2 linked regions of the Actinomadura rubteroloni genome follow. The protein of the gene in region 2 interacts with the protein of the main gene of each other region in a pairwise test. Links are inferred from orthologs where the notes say so. Each region holds a gene or a part of one and is shown on either strand. Other genes may lie near its edges. The genes, in order: BTM25_RS05770 and def.

What was found.
Region 1: the proteins of def (region 2) and BTM25_RS05770 interact in binary tests that used the Escherichia coli proteins (3 or more experiments, as listed by UniProt). The link is inferred for Actinomadura rubteroloni from one-to-one orthologs.

What each region holds. Positions count from the first base shown.
Region 1 is NZ_MTBP01000001.1:1,290,565-1,296,669, forward strand. The notes cover bases 1,605-4,572. They hold BTM25_RS05770 (aspartate-semialdehyde dehydrogenase), read left to right. Parts: upstream 1,605-2,562; coding sequence 2,563-3,582; downstream 3,583-4,572. Other genes in these bases: BTM25_RS05760 (MFS transporter), read left to right, coding at 1,605-2,068; BTM25_RS05765 (PspC domain-containing protein), read right to left, coding at 2,065-2,373; BTM25_RS05775 (DUF2277 domain-containing protein), read right to left, coding at 3,621-3,830; BTM25_RS05780 (alpha/beta hydrolase), read right to left, coding at 3,863-4,572. Outside these bases: BTM25_RS05750 (metallophosphoesterase family protein), read right to left, coding at 1-201; BTM25_RS05755 (metallopeptidase family protein), read left to right, coding at 225-575; more of BTM25_RS05760, read left to right, coding at 716-1,604; more of BTM25_RS05780, read right to left, coding at 4,573-4,891; BTM25_RS05785 (LamG domain-containing protein), read left to right, coding at 5,009-5,908; BTM25_RS05790 (nSTAND1 domain-containing NTPase), read right to left, coding at 5,862-6,105.
Region 2 is NZ_MTBP01000001.1:1,060,756-1,066,765, forward strand. Bases 1,004-3,876 are described here. They hold def (peptide deformylase), read right to left. Parts: upstream 2,768-3,876; coding sequence 2,240-2,767; downstream 1,004-2,239. Other genes in these bases: BTM25_RS04675 (GlxA family transcriptional regulator), read right to left, coding at 1,004-1,394; BTM25_RS04680 (NAD(P)H-dependent oxidoreductase), read left to right, coding at 1,484-2,239; BTM25_RS04690 (cytochrome P450), read left to right, coding at 2,898-3,876. In the rest of the region: BTM25_RS04670 (ATP-binding protein), read left to right, coding at 1-109; BTM25_RS29470 (hypothetical protein), read right to left, coding at 93-257; more of BTM25_RS04675, read right to left, coding at 426-1,003; more of BTM25_RS04690, read left to right, coding at 3,877-3,929; BTM25_RS04695 (isopenicillin N synthase family dioxygenase), read right to left, coding at 3,926-4,885; BTM25_RS04700 (XRE family transcriptional regulator), read right to left, coding at 5,029-6,010. UniProt on the Escherichia coli protein: Removes the formyl group from the N-terminal Met of newly synthesized proteins. Requires at least a dipeptide for an efficient rate of reaction. N-terminal L-methionine is a prerequisite for activity but the enzyme has broad specificity at other positions.

The sequences.
Region 1 (6,105 bases), 230 kb from region 2 along the record:
GAGCGGCGGGATCTGGACGGTCGTCCCTCCGCCGAGGGACGGGCGCAGCGACAGCTCGACCTCGGTGGGCCCCGCCGCGGTGTGGACGCGTCCGCCGAGCAGCAGGCCCAGCGTCCCGCCGATCAGCGCGACGACGATCACGGCCGTGACGCGGCCCGTACGGCGAGCGCCGGGTCCGGTGAGCCTGGCCGGGATATGCACGGAACCTCCTTGCGTGACGCAGAATGAACGATGTGATCGACATAGCACGGGACGTGTTCGAGGATCTCGTAAGCGAGGCCCTCGACGGCATCCCTGCCGAGCTGACCGGCCAGATGCGCAACGTCGTCATCGTCGTGGAGGACGCGGCGCCCGAGCCCGGCCTGCTCGGTCTGTACCAGGGGGTACCCCTCACGGAGCGGGGCGACTGGTACGGCGGGGTTCTGCCCGATCGCATTTCGATCTACCGCCGGGAGATCCTGAAGATCTGTACGACCTATGACCAGGTGGTCGCAGAGGTCCGGACGACGGTCGTCCACGAGATCGCGCACCACTTCGGCATCGGCGACGCCCGCCTGCACGAGCTGGGTTACTGACGTTTCCGCAGATCACGGGCCGGTCAAAGTCCGGCCGGGGACCGCGTTCCAGCAAATGGGCACGGTAGGTCACATAACTGCCACGCAGCGTGAGTTAATAGGGGGAGCCGGCCCGGCAGGAACGACCGACGGGAGCGTGCGTGGCGGGAAAGCAGACCGGCCGTCATCGGCGAGCGCCCGAGGCGCGTGCCACCTACCGCGAGGTGTTCGCGGTGGGTGAGTTCCGCGCGCTCTGGACGGCCCAGGCGCTGTCGTTCATCGGCGACCAGCTCGCCCAGGTCGCTCTGGCGTTGCTCATCTACCGGCATACGGGGTCGCCGCTGCTCACGGCGCTGACGTACGCCCTGACCTATCTGCCGCCGATCGTCGGCGGGCCGGTGCTGTCGGGGCTGGCCGACCTGTTCCCGCGCCGCCGCGTGATGGTCGTGTGCGACGCGGTCCGGATGGTCCTCACGGCGCTGATGGCCCTCCAGGGCACCCCGACATGGGCCCTGTGCGCCCTCGTGTTCCTCACCGTCCTGCTGGGCACGCCGTTCACGGCCGCGCGGGCGGCGATCCTGCCGGACGTCCTGGACGGCGACCGCTACGTCGCCGGGTCGGCGATCAACAACATCACCCACCAGGTCACGCAGATGCTGGGCTTCCTCGTCGGGACGGGCGTCGTGCTCGTCGTCGGCGAGCGGGAGGCGCTGGCGCTGAACGCGCTGACGTTCGCGTTGTCGGGCGCCATCCTGCTAGCCGGGCTGCGGCCGCGCCCGGCCCCGCGCGACCGCGAGCGGTCGTCGCTCGGGCTCCTGCGCGGAACCCGGGACGGCGCGCGGCTGGTCTTCGGCGACCCGACGCTCCGCGCCCTGACTCTGTTCGCGTGGCTGGCGGCGTTCTACATCGTGCCGGAGGGGCTCGCCGTCCCGTACGCGGCGACGTTCTCGGGGACGGCCACCGAGGACCGGGCCGTCGCGGGCCTGCTGATGTCGGCGATGCCGACGGGAATGGTGATCGGAGCGTTCCTTTTCAGCCGCTGTGTCCGCCCCTCGGACCGGATCCACTCGATGGGGTGGATGGCGATGCTGGCGTGCGCGCCGCTCGTCGCGGCGGCCATGTCCCCGCCCCTGTGGGCCGTGATCTGCCTGTGGGCGCTCGCGGGCGTCGGCAGCGCCTACCAGCTCGCGGCGAACGCGGCGTTCGTCGCGACGGTCCCGGCCACGGGACGGGCCGTCGCGTTCGGCCTCGCCCAGTCCGGCATCCTCGCCGGTCAGGGCCTCGGCATCCTCGCCGCCGGCGCGGGCACCGAACTGCTCGGCCCGGAGCGCGTCGTCGCGCTCGCGGGCGCGGCCGGGCTCTCCGCCGCGATCGTGCTCACGCTCGGCTGGAACCGGATCCGCGGCACGGTGGCGCGGACGCTGCGCGGCACCGAGCCGGAGGACGAACTGGCGGACGGACCGGAGCTGGCCGGGGAACCCGAGGTGGACCGCTCGTCCGCCTCGGCCACCTAGGAGCGGACCTTGTTGAGCTTGTCCTTGGCGCGCTGGACGGCGTCCTGGACGCCCTGGTTCTCCTGCGCCTTCTTCACGAAGTCCTCGCCGATCGAGGTCGGCGCGCCTTCGTCGGGGATCAGGATCCAGGCGACGATGTACGCGGCGACGCCCGCGCCGCCGAAGAGCGTGAAGACGGCGAGCCCGAGCCTTACGAGATTGGCGTCCACGTCGAAGTACCGGGCCACGCCCGAGCAGACACCGCCGATCATGCGGCCGTCGTGCGTGCGCCGCAGCCGGCGCTGTGCGTTCTTGTTCAGGTCCATGCTCCGATGATGCCCACCGACGCCGCGACCGCACATCGGGGATCGTCCCTGATCGGCCCCTGAGGCCGTCCCCGAGTACGCCGCCATGGTTGAGCAGCGCTTAAAGTCGGGGGCAAGGGTTATTGCCTGGACGTTCACGGACGTCACCGGCACACTCGTCACCCGGACCGAGCGAGCAGAGGGAGCGGCATGAGAATCGGGATCGTCGGGGCCACCGGCCAGGTCGGCGGCGTGATGCTGAGGATCCTGGCCGAGCGCGGGTTCCCGGTGGACGAGCTGCGGCTGTTCGCGTCGGCCCGGTCGGCGGGGCGGACCCTGCCGTTCGACGGCCGCGAGGTCACCGTGGAGGACGCGGCGACCGCCGACTTCTCCGGGCTGGACATCGTCCTGTTCTCCGCGGGCAAGACCAGTTCCAAGGCCCTCGCGCCGAAGGTCGCGGCGGCGGGCGCGGTCGTGATCGACAACTCCTCCGGCTGGCGGATGGACCCGGGCGTCCCGCTGGTCGTCGCCGAGGTCAACCCGCACGCGGCCCGGAACCGCCCGAAGGGGATCATCGCCAACCCCAACTGCACGACCATGGCCGCGATGCCGGTCCTGCGCCCGCTCCATGAAGAGGCCGGGCTGGAGGCCCTGGTCGTCGCGACCTACCAGGCCGTGTCGGGCAGCGGGCTCGCGGGCGTCGAGGAACTGCACGGCCAGGCGCGGCAGGTCGTGGAGGCCGCCGCCGCGCTGACCCACGACGGCGGCGCGGTCGAGTTCCCCGACCCGAAGGTCTACGTCCGGCCGATCGCGTTCAACGTGCTGCCGATGGCCGGTTCGATCGTGGACGACGGGCTCGCCGAGACCGACGAGGAGCAGAAGCTCCGCAACGAGAGCCGCAAGATCCTGGAGATCCCGGACCTCAAGGTGTCGGGCACCTGCGTGCGCGTGCCGGTCTTCACCGGCCACTCGCTCCAGATCAACGCGCGGTTCGCGCGTCCGCTGAGCCCCGGGCGGGCGGCGGAACTGCTCGCGGACGCGCCGGGCGTCGTGCTCACCGACGTCCCGACGCCGCTGGAGGCCGCCGGGCAGGACCCGACGTACGTGGGCCGCATCCGCCGGGACGAGACGGTCGAGAACGGCCTCGCGCTGTTCGCGTCGGGCGACAACCTGCGCAAGGGCGCGGCGCTGAACGCCGTCCAGATCGCCGAACTGGTCGCCGCGGGCTGACCCGCCGGGCGCGGCGCCGCCGTCCTTCGGGGCGGCGGCTACCGGCCGCGTACGACCAGCGAGCCGAGGAGGGCCGCCGTCGCGGCGGCGACCTCCTCGACGGCCCGGTCGAACGCCTCGGCGTTGTGGGCGGCCGGGGCGCGGAACCCCGAGATCTTCCGGACGTACTGGAGCGCGGCGGCCCGGACGTCCTCGTCGGTGGCGTGCTCGGTCATCGGCGGACGGAGCGTCTTGATACTGCGGCACATGCCTCCAGTGTCACCGATGCCGCCGACAGTTCTCACGGCGCGATGCGCTCGCAGATCCAGGCCAGGGCGAGCGGGTACCGGTAGTCGATGCCGCCGTGCGCTCCCTCGAACAGCTCGAAGTGGATCCGGTCGGCGGCGACGCCCGCGTCCAGCAGCGCCCGGTGGTAGGCCGTCGCGCCGACGTCGAGGAACCATTCGTCCTTCGTGCCGCCGTCGATCCAGATCGCCCGCATGGAGCGCAGCGTCTCGGCGTGGTCCGGGACCATCCGGACGGGGTCCAGCGCCAGCCACCGCGCCCACACGTCCTCGCGGAGCACGCCGGTGCGCGGGTCGAACGGCAGGACGGGCGTGCCGTCTTCGTCCGGCGAGTAGCAGGCCGCGCAACCGAGCATCTCCAGCAGCTCGACGTCCTCGGGACGGGTGAACGCCACCCGCGACCGGAAGTCGTCCCACCAGCGCAGGATGTCGCCGTCGTATCCGCGCAGATGCCGGACGGCCTTCGGGAAGTCCGGCATCCAGGAGTACTCGAACAGCGAGTCGCCCGCGTGGGTGGCGAGGGCGCCGAACAGGTCGGGCCGCAGCATCGGCGTGATCATCGCGCCGTAGCCGCCGCTGGACTTGCCGGTGATCGCGCGGTGCTCGGGGGCGTCCAGCGTCCGGTAGTGCGCGTCCACCCACGGGACGATCTCGTCGCACAGATAGGAGTGGTACCGGCCGGTGCCGCGGCTGTCGAGGTACTGGCTGCCGCCGTAGGCCGTCCAGGCGTCCACGTAGACGAGGATCGCGGGCGGGGCCTCGGCGCGGGCGAACACCGCGTCGGCGGTCTCGGGGAACGGCTGCCGGAACGGCGTCCGGTTGCGCCACATCTGGACGTGGCCGGTGTACCCCATGATCACGTAGACGGTGGGGTGGCGGCGGCCGGGATCGTCGTCGTAGCCGGGTGGCGTGTAGACGAGCAGGGGACGCTCGGCGGGATCGCCCAGCGGGTTGTCCGCCAGCAGCGCGCTGGAGAACAGGTGCTCGTCGAGACGTCCGGCCAGGTCGGCGGACCAGGGCAGCATGGCGGCTCCTTCGCTCGTGATCATTACCGACGCTAGCCGACCGCCGACGGAGGCGCCCCGCGTGCCGGTGCGTCAAATTCGCCTCGGCCACGGAGAGTGCGGTTACTCTCACTCCTCGTGTGGAACGTTTTACCGCCGTCGCGCCTCGCGACGGCCGTCGTGCTCGTGCTGGCCGCGGGCGGGTGCGGGCTCGGCGCGCCGCAGCACCCGCCCGCGCCCCGCGACGCGCTGCCGGTCACCACGGTCGGGCCGGGCGGACGGCCGTACGCCCCGTCGCGCGGGCGCGTCCCGCTGCACGACACCTTCGAGCGCCTCGACCTCGGCACCGGCCGCCGGTGGGGGTGGCGGAGCGCGGCCTATCCCGACTGCACGACCAACCGGAAGAACTTCAAGCTCGACAGCCTGTCGCGCGCGGCCCTGTCCACGCCGTCCGGGCGCCTGGCCGTCACCGCGAGCCCCCTGCCGGGCGGACGCTGGCGGACGGGCCTGCTGAGCACCGGCGACTCGTGCGGCTCGGGCGGCGACGGCTTCGAGGTCCGCACCGGGGACGTCATCACCACCCGCGTCCGGCTCCCGACCGCCCGGTACGGGGCGTGGCCCGGGATCTGGACGTGGCGCCAGGGCGGCAACGAGGTGGACGTCTTCGAGTGGCACTCCGACCGTCCCAACACGCTGGAGTTCGCGAACCACGTGAAGGACAGCGCGTGCTTCTGCGCCAGCCCGCTGGTGCGGCGCGGCGCCTGGCTCGACATCGCGGTGCGGCTCGGCGCGCGGCGCGTGACCTGGTACCTCGGCCGCCCGCCGGGGCCGCTGCGGGCCGTCCACTCCGACCGGAAGGGCGTGGGCGCGCGGTTCCACGCCCACCTGGTCATCGGCATGTCCGTGGACGACGGCACCCTGCACTTCCGTCCCGACCGCACCGTCCCGTTCACGTTCGAGGTCGCGTCGATCACCGTCCGCCGCTCCGGCGTCAGCGGGCGGGCGGGAGCAACAGAGCCTGCCGGTCGTCGTCGGTGAGCGGGGTGAAGATCCGGGCCTCGGCGATGTGCAGGAGCGAGGCCATGTCGCCGGTCGCGTTCCACAGCCGGACGCTGCCGTCGTCGGACGAGCTGGCGATCCGGCCGCCGTCCGGGGTGAACGCCACGCTCGCGACCGGGCCGTCGTGGACGCCGAGCGTGAACACCTCCACCGCCGTCTGCGGATCCCACAGCCGC
Region 2 (6,010 bases):
GAGCGGCGACCGGACGGTCGTGTGGGCGGAGTTCGCCCCGGCCCGCGCGCGCGGCGGACGCCCGCGCGGGCCGGGACTGCGCGCCGCCGGGGTCAGCGACCCCGGTTGAACTGCCGGACGGGCGTGCGGGGCGTCGTGCGCCGCGCGCCCGCCGACAAGGCGGCGGTGCGATGGTCGCGTTCGGTGCGACGGGCCTTCTTGGAATCCTTTTCCGGCTGGGCCGAGAAAAGGATGTTCTCGATGTCGCGGATGCGCATGGAGAAATCACCTCCGGGCAGAACGAAGTACGGCCGCAAGCGGGCCGGGAAAAAGAACAGAAGGGGAGCGGGCGCGCACTCGGACGTGCGGCGGCTCGACCCGGGAGATCAAAGCGTGAAAAGCTTCATGCCCGGTAGCATCGCCCGCGGCCGGACGGGCTGTCAACCTCATTTTCCGGCGGGCACGCCGCGAAAAGTGCTCCGGTAGGCGCTCGGGGTCACGCCGAGCGCGGCGTGGAAATGGTTGCGCAGCGACACGGCCGTCCCGAATCCGGACGCGCGGGCGATCTGGTCCACGGGCAGCGCGGTGCTTTCCAGCAGGTGCCGGGCGCGTTCGACGCGCTGCCGCGTCAGCCATTCCCCGGCCGACAGGCCGGTCTCCTCGCGGAAGCGACGGGTGAACGTCCGGACGCTCATCGCCGACCGCGCCGCCAGCTCGCGCAGCCCGATCGGACGGTCCAGCTCCGTCAGCGCCCACGCCCGCGCCGCCGCCGTGGACGCGCCGGCCTCGTCCGGCACCGGCCGCACCACGAACTGGGCCTGGCCGCCGGCGCGGTGCGGCGCGACGACGATCTTGCGGGCGGCGTCGTTGGCGACGGCCGCGCCGTGGTCGCGCCGGACGAGATGCAGGCACAGGTCGATCCCGGCGGCCTCGCCGGCCGAGGTGAGCACGGTGTCCTCGTCGACGTAGAGCACGCCGTGGTCGACGCGGACGCCCGGATGCCGCGCGCGGAGCAGTTCGCCCGACTTCCAGTGCGTGGTGGCGCGGCGCCCGTCGAGCAGGCCCGCCGCCGCGAGGACGAACGCGCCCGTGCAGACCGACGCGACGCGCGCCCCGTCGGCGGCGGCCTTCCGGACGGCGGCCGTCACCGCAGGGTCCGGGCCGTCGGCGCGCTCGTCGTCCTTCGCGGCCGGGACGACGACCGTGTCCGCGCCGTCCAGCGCGTCGAGGCCGTGCGGGGCGAACACGGTGAAATCGGCGGACGTCCGGACCGGGCCGGGCACGGCCGCGCAGGTCAGGACGGTATAGAGCCGCTGTCCGGACGCGTCGAGCGCCGCCTCGAACACCTGGTGGACGAGCCCGAGTTCCATCGGGAGCACGCCGTCCCTGATCACCACCGCGACCCGATGCGTCATGGCCCGATTCTTGCACTGATTGGCCATCGGGCCACTCACGGCCGTCCGTCCGGCCCGCGCACGATGGCGGGGACGGAAGGAGAACGATCATGCGCATCCTGTGGCTCTTCGCCCATCCCGAGCCGAGGTCCCTCAACGCCGCGCTGCGCGACGCGGGCCGGAAGGCGCTCGCCGACCTCGGACACGAGCTGCGCGAGTCCGATCTGTACGCGATGGGGTGGAACCCGGTCGTCAGCGCGGCGGACTTCGGCGCCGGGACCGACCGGCTCGTCGTCGGCCGCGACTCGGCCGCCGCGTACGCGTCCGGCACGCTCGCCGCCGACATCCGGGAGGAACAGGACAAACTCCGGTGGGCGGACATGGTCGTCGTGCAGTTCCCGCTCTGGTGGTTCGGTCCGCCCGCGATCCTGAAGGGCTGGTTCGACCGGGTGCTAGTGGAGGGCTTCGCGTACGGCGTGCCCGCCGAGGACGGCCGTCCGCTGCGCTACGGCGCCGGGCCGCTGAGCGGAAAGCGCGCGTTCACGGTCGTCACGACGGGGTCGGCCGCGCCGGGCTTCGCGCCGCGCGGCGTCCACGGCGCGCTGCGGGACGTCCTATGGCCGCTGCTGCACGGCGTCTTCTTCTACACCGGCATGGACGTGCTGGCACCGCTGGAGATCTCCGCCGCCGACAAGGCCACGCCCGAGGACGCCGACCGGCACGCCGCGCGCCTCCGCGACCGGCTCGCCGGGCTGGCCGACGAGACGCCGATCCCGTTCCGCTCCGAGCGCGCCGACTACGAAGGCCTGCTGCTACGTCCGGACGTCGCGCCCGGACTCACCGGCCTCGACGCCCACCTGCGCTGACTACGGCCGCGCGGCGCGCAACTCTTCCATCTCGTCCAGGACACGCTTGCGTTCCCGCTTGGACAGACGGTCGATGTAGAGCTTCCCGCCCAGGTGGTCGGTCTCGTGCTGGAGGCACCGGGCGAGCACCCCGGTGCCCTCCACGCTGACCGGCGCGCCTGTGACGTCGAAGCCGTGGCACGTCGCGCGGTCGGGACGGGCGACGCGCGCGTGCGGCCCGGGCACCGACAGGCAGCCCTCCTCGCCGTCGTCCAGCCGCCGCGCGTCGCCCTCGGGCAGCACCAGCGTCGGATTCACGATGACGCCTTTTTGCGCCACATCATCGGCATCGGGGCAGTCGTACACGAAAACCCGCAGGTCAACGCCGATCTGATTGGCGGCGAGCCCCACGCCGTTCGCCTCGTACATGCTCGCGAACATGTCCTCGGTCAGCTCGGCGAGCGCGGCGTCGAACTCCGTCACCTCCCGGCACGGCCGGTGCAGAACGTCCGTCCCCACCAGCGTGATCGGTCGTGCGCGCCCGCTCATCCGGCCCTCCTCGCCAAACTCCGTCCCCCAAAGCGTATCGGCGGGTCAGGGCGTGGAGTCAAAGGTCACCCCTCGGGGGGCCTTTCCTTCCGGGGGGCGCGGCTGCATGATCGGGGCCGGAGGCGATCGCATGGCGTTCGACGGTGTGGACTTCGGTGCGGATCCCGGTGCGAACCCGCACGGCTTGCTGGCCGCGGCGCGGGCGGCGGGGCGGGCCGTGCCCGTGTTGTTCCGCGGTGAGCCCGCGCGGCTCGTCGCCCGGTACGCGGACGTCGCGGACGGGCTGGCGGCGACGGAGCTGACCGCGCCGGACGGGCGTCCCGACGTCGGCCCGTACGCCGCGCCGCATCCGCTCGACCCGGTGCTCGCGGCGACGCCGCGGGCGCTGATCCGGTCGCTCGCGGACGGGCTCGTCGCGCACCTGGACGGTGCCGCCGATCTCGTCGCCGACTTCGCCGCCCGGTACCCGTCGCTGGTCGTCTCGCGGCTGCTCGGGCTCGGCGGGTCGGCGCTGCCGGAACTGCGGTCGCTTGCCGCCGACCCGGCCGGCGCCGAGCGGTTCGCGCGGCGCCTCACCGGGCCGATCGCCGAGCGGCGCGGCGAGCCGCGCGACGACCTGCTGTCGCGGCTCGTCGCCACCGGCGCGGCGGACGAGGAGATCGTGGACTTCGTGCGGCTCCTGCTGCCCGTCGAGGCCGTCTGCCACGGCATCGGGAACCTGCTGCACGGCGTGCTGACGGCACCGGACGGGTGGGCGCGCGTGCGCGCCGACGCCGCCTACCGGGCCGCCGCGCCGGCGGAGGCGCTGCGCTGGGAGCCGCCCGCGGCCGTCCGTCCGCGCCGGGCCACCGGGCCGCTGACCTGGGGGGACGTGACGGTCGCGGACGGCGATCTGGTCCTGCTGTCGCCCGCCGGGGCCAACCGCGACCCGGACGTGTTCCCCGACCCCGACCGGTTCGACCCGGATCGTCCCGCCGCGTCCCCCGGCCTCGCCTTCCCGGACGGCCCGCACGCCGACCTGGCCCGCGCACAACTGGCCGCCGCCCTGGACGCCCTCGCCGCGCGGTTCACGACGGTCGAGCTGGCCGTGCCGCCGGACGAGGTCGTCGTGTCGGGAACGCTCGTCCGGGGTCCCGAGCGGCTGCCCGTCAAGCTGGCCTAGGTCCCCCGGTAGTTCGCCGCGATCCGCTGCCGCAGGTACTCCTCTGCGGTGATCGGCGGATAGCGCCCGGCGGGGCCTTCGATCACGACGTCGGCGTTGGCCTGCGCGAAGAACGCGATGCTCTGGCGCGGCCCCCGGTCCTCGCCCGGCCCGGGACTCTTCACCCGGTGGAAGTTGGACGGCAGCAGATCGTCGCTCCAGCGCATGAGCATGTCGCCGATGTTGCAGGTGACGGCGTCGTCGGAGGCCTCGACGGGCGTCCACGTCCCGGCGTCGCGCTCGCGGCCGGGGCACACCTGGAGGCCGCTCTGCCCGTCCCGCTGGAACAGCAGCGTGAGGCAGTCGAAGTCGGTGTGCGCGCCCGCGCGCCACAGGCCGGTCGCGTCCGGCGGCACGGCGAAGTAGTGCAGCAGGCGCAGCGTGCTGCGGTAGCCCGGGTCGGACGGGTCGTGGGCGCGGGCGAAGAAGTCCGCGTCGAACCCGAGGCGCGTCGCGAAGCAGGACAGCAGCTTCATCGCCAGGTCCCGGCACTGGGCTTCGAAGCGCAGGAGCGTCGTGCGGAACTCGTCGGAGGGCCAGAGGCCGTCCATGTGCGGACGGGTGATCTGGAACGACTCCTTCTGGTCGGGCGTCCCGACGGACGGCCGGACCTGCGACAGGCTCTCCCAGCCCGCGTTGCGCCCCTTGCGGAGCGGATAGCGGGCTTTGGTCGCGTCCGGGAGGGCGAAGAAGCGCTCGGCCGTCGCGAACGCCTCCCGGACGTCCGCGAGGTCGATCCCGTGCGCGACGACCTGGAAGAACCCGATCTCGACGGCCGCGTTCCAGACCTGCTCGGTGATCTCGTCGCGCCGGGCCGCGAAGTCCGACAGGTCGATCCGGCGGATCTCCCGCGCCATCTCGGTGCCGAGCCCGCCCATCCGGGACTCGCGGTGCAGTTCGGTCAGTTCGTAGGACATGTGGCGGTCCTCCGACACGAGACCGCGCGCACTTGTCGAGGCGGAGCAACGCAATCCGAGGCAGTCGGTGCCCGAGATTACGCGCGGTCTCTGCGATACCGCCCATCATCGGGCACGACGATCACACCGGCGTTACATCCGGCTCACCGGACGGGGACGAGAAGGTCCAGGTCAGGGCGGGGGACCCCGGCGCGGACGGCCAGCGCGTCCCGGTCCAGACCGGACATCTCGATCGCCCGCGTCAGCATCGTCGGCCCCTCCAGCGGACGCGCCGGACCCGGCTCCCGCCGCCGCATCCCCTGCCGCGCCATCCCCGCCATCGCCGCGCGGTAGACGGGTTCGGGCATGACACCGAGCGTCCGCGCCCGGTACAGCAGCGCCGCGAGGCTCACGCCCCAGCGGGCCTTCAGCGCGGCGAGCCGGTCCCAGTCGGCGAACGCGGGCAGCTCGCCCGCGATCTCGTCGGCGGGCATGAGGAACTCGGCCGCGAACCGCTGCGCCTGGTCCTCGACGATCTTCTCGCCGGGCTCGGCGTCCGCGTGCATGACGAGATGGCCCAGCTCGTGCGCGCCGTCGAACCGGTTGCGCCAGTAGTCGCCCTTGGCCGGGTTGAACAGCACCAGCGGACGCGGATGCGCTCCGACGCTGAACGCGTCCACCCGCTCGGCGACCGGCGGCAGCACCACGACGATCACGCCGCCCGCCTCCAGCAGCCGTACCACGTGCGGGACCGGTCCCGGGGACGGGCACAGCGCCGCCCGCGCCCGCCGCGCCGCGTCCGCCGGGCCCGGTCCGCCGATCTCGTCCGGCGGGACGGGACGTTCCGGCAGCGTCACCGCCGGGAACTCCACGACCTCCTCGAGCGCCGCCACGACGTCCGCCGCGATGCGGCCGTAGGCGAGGGCCTGGTCGCGCTCGATCTGCGTCGTCGCGCGCAGCGACCGGAAGTGCGCCGAGTCCAGCGCGCGCGGCGGACCGGCCGCGCCGCCGAAGAACTCGGCCGGGACGCCGAGCGCCACCGCGAGCCGGGCCGGCACCGGGTCCGGGGGACGCGCGATGCCCGCCTCGAAGCGGCCGATCGCGGCGGGCGTCGTGCCGACCGCCTGGGCGAGCTGGTTCTTGCGC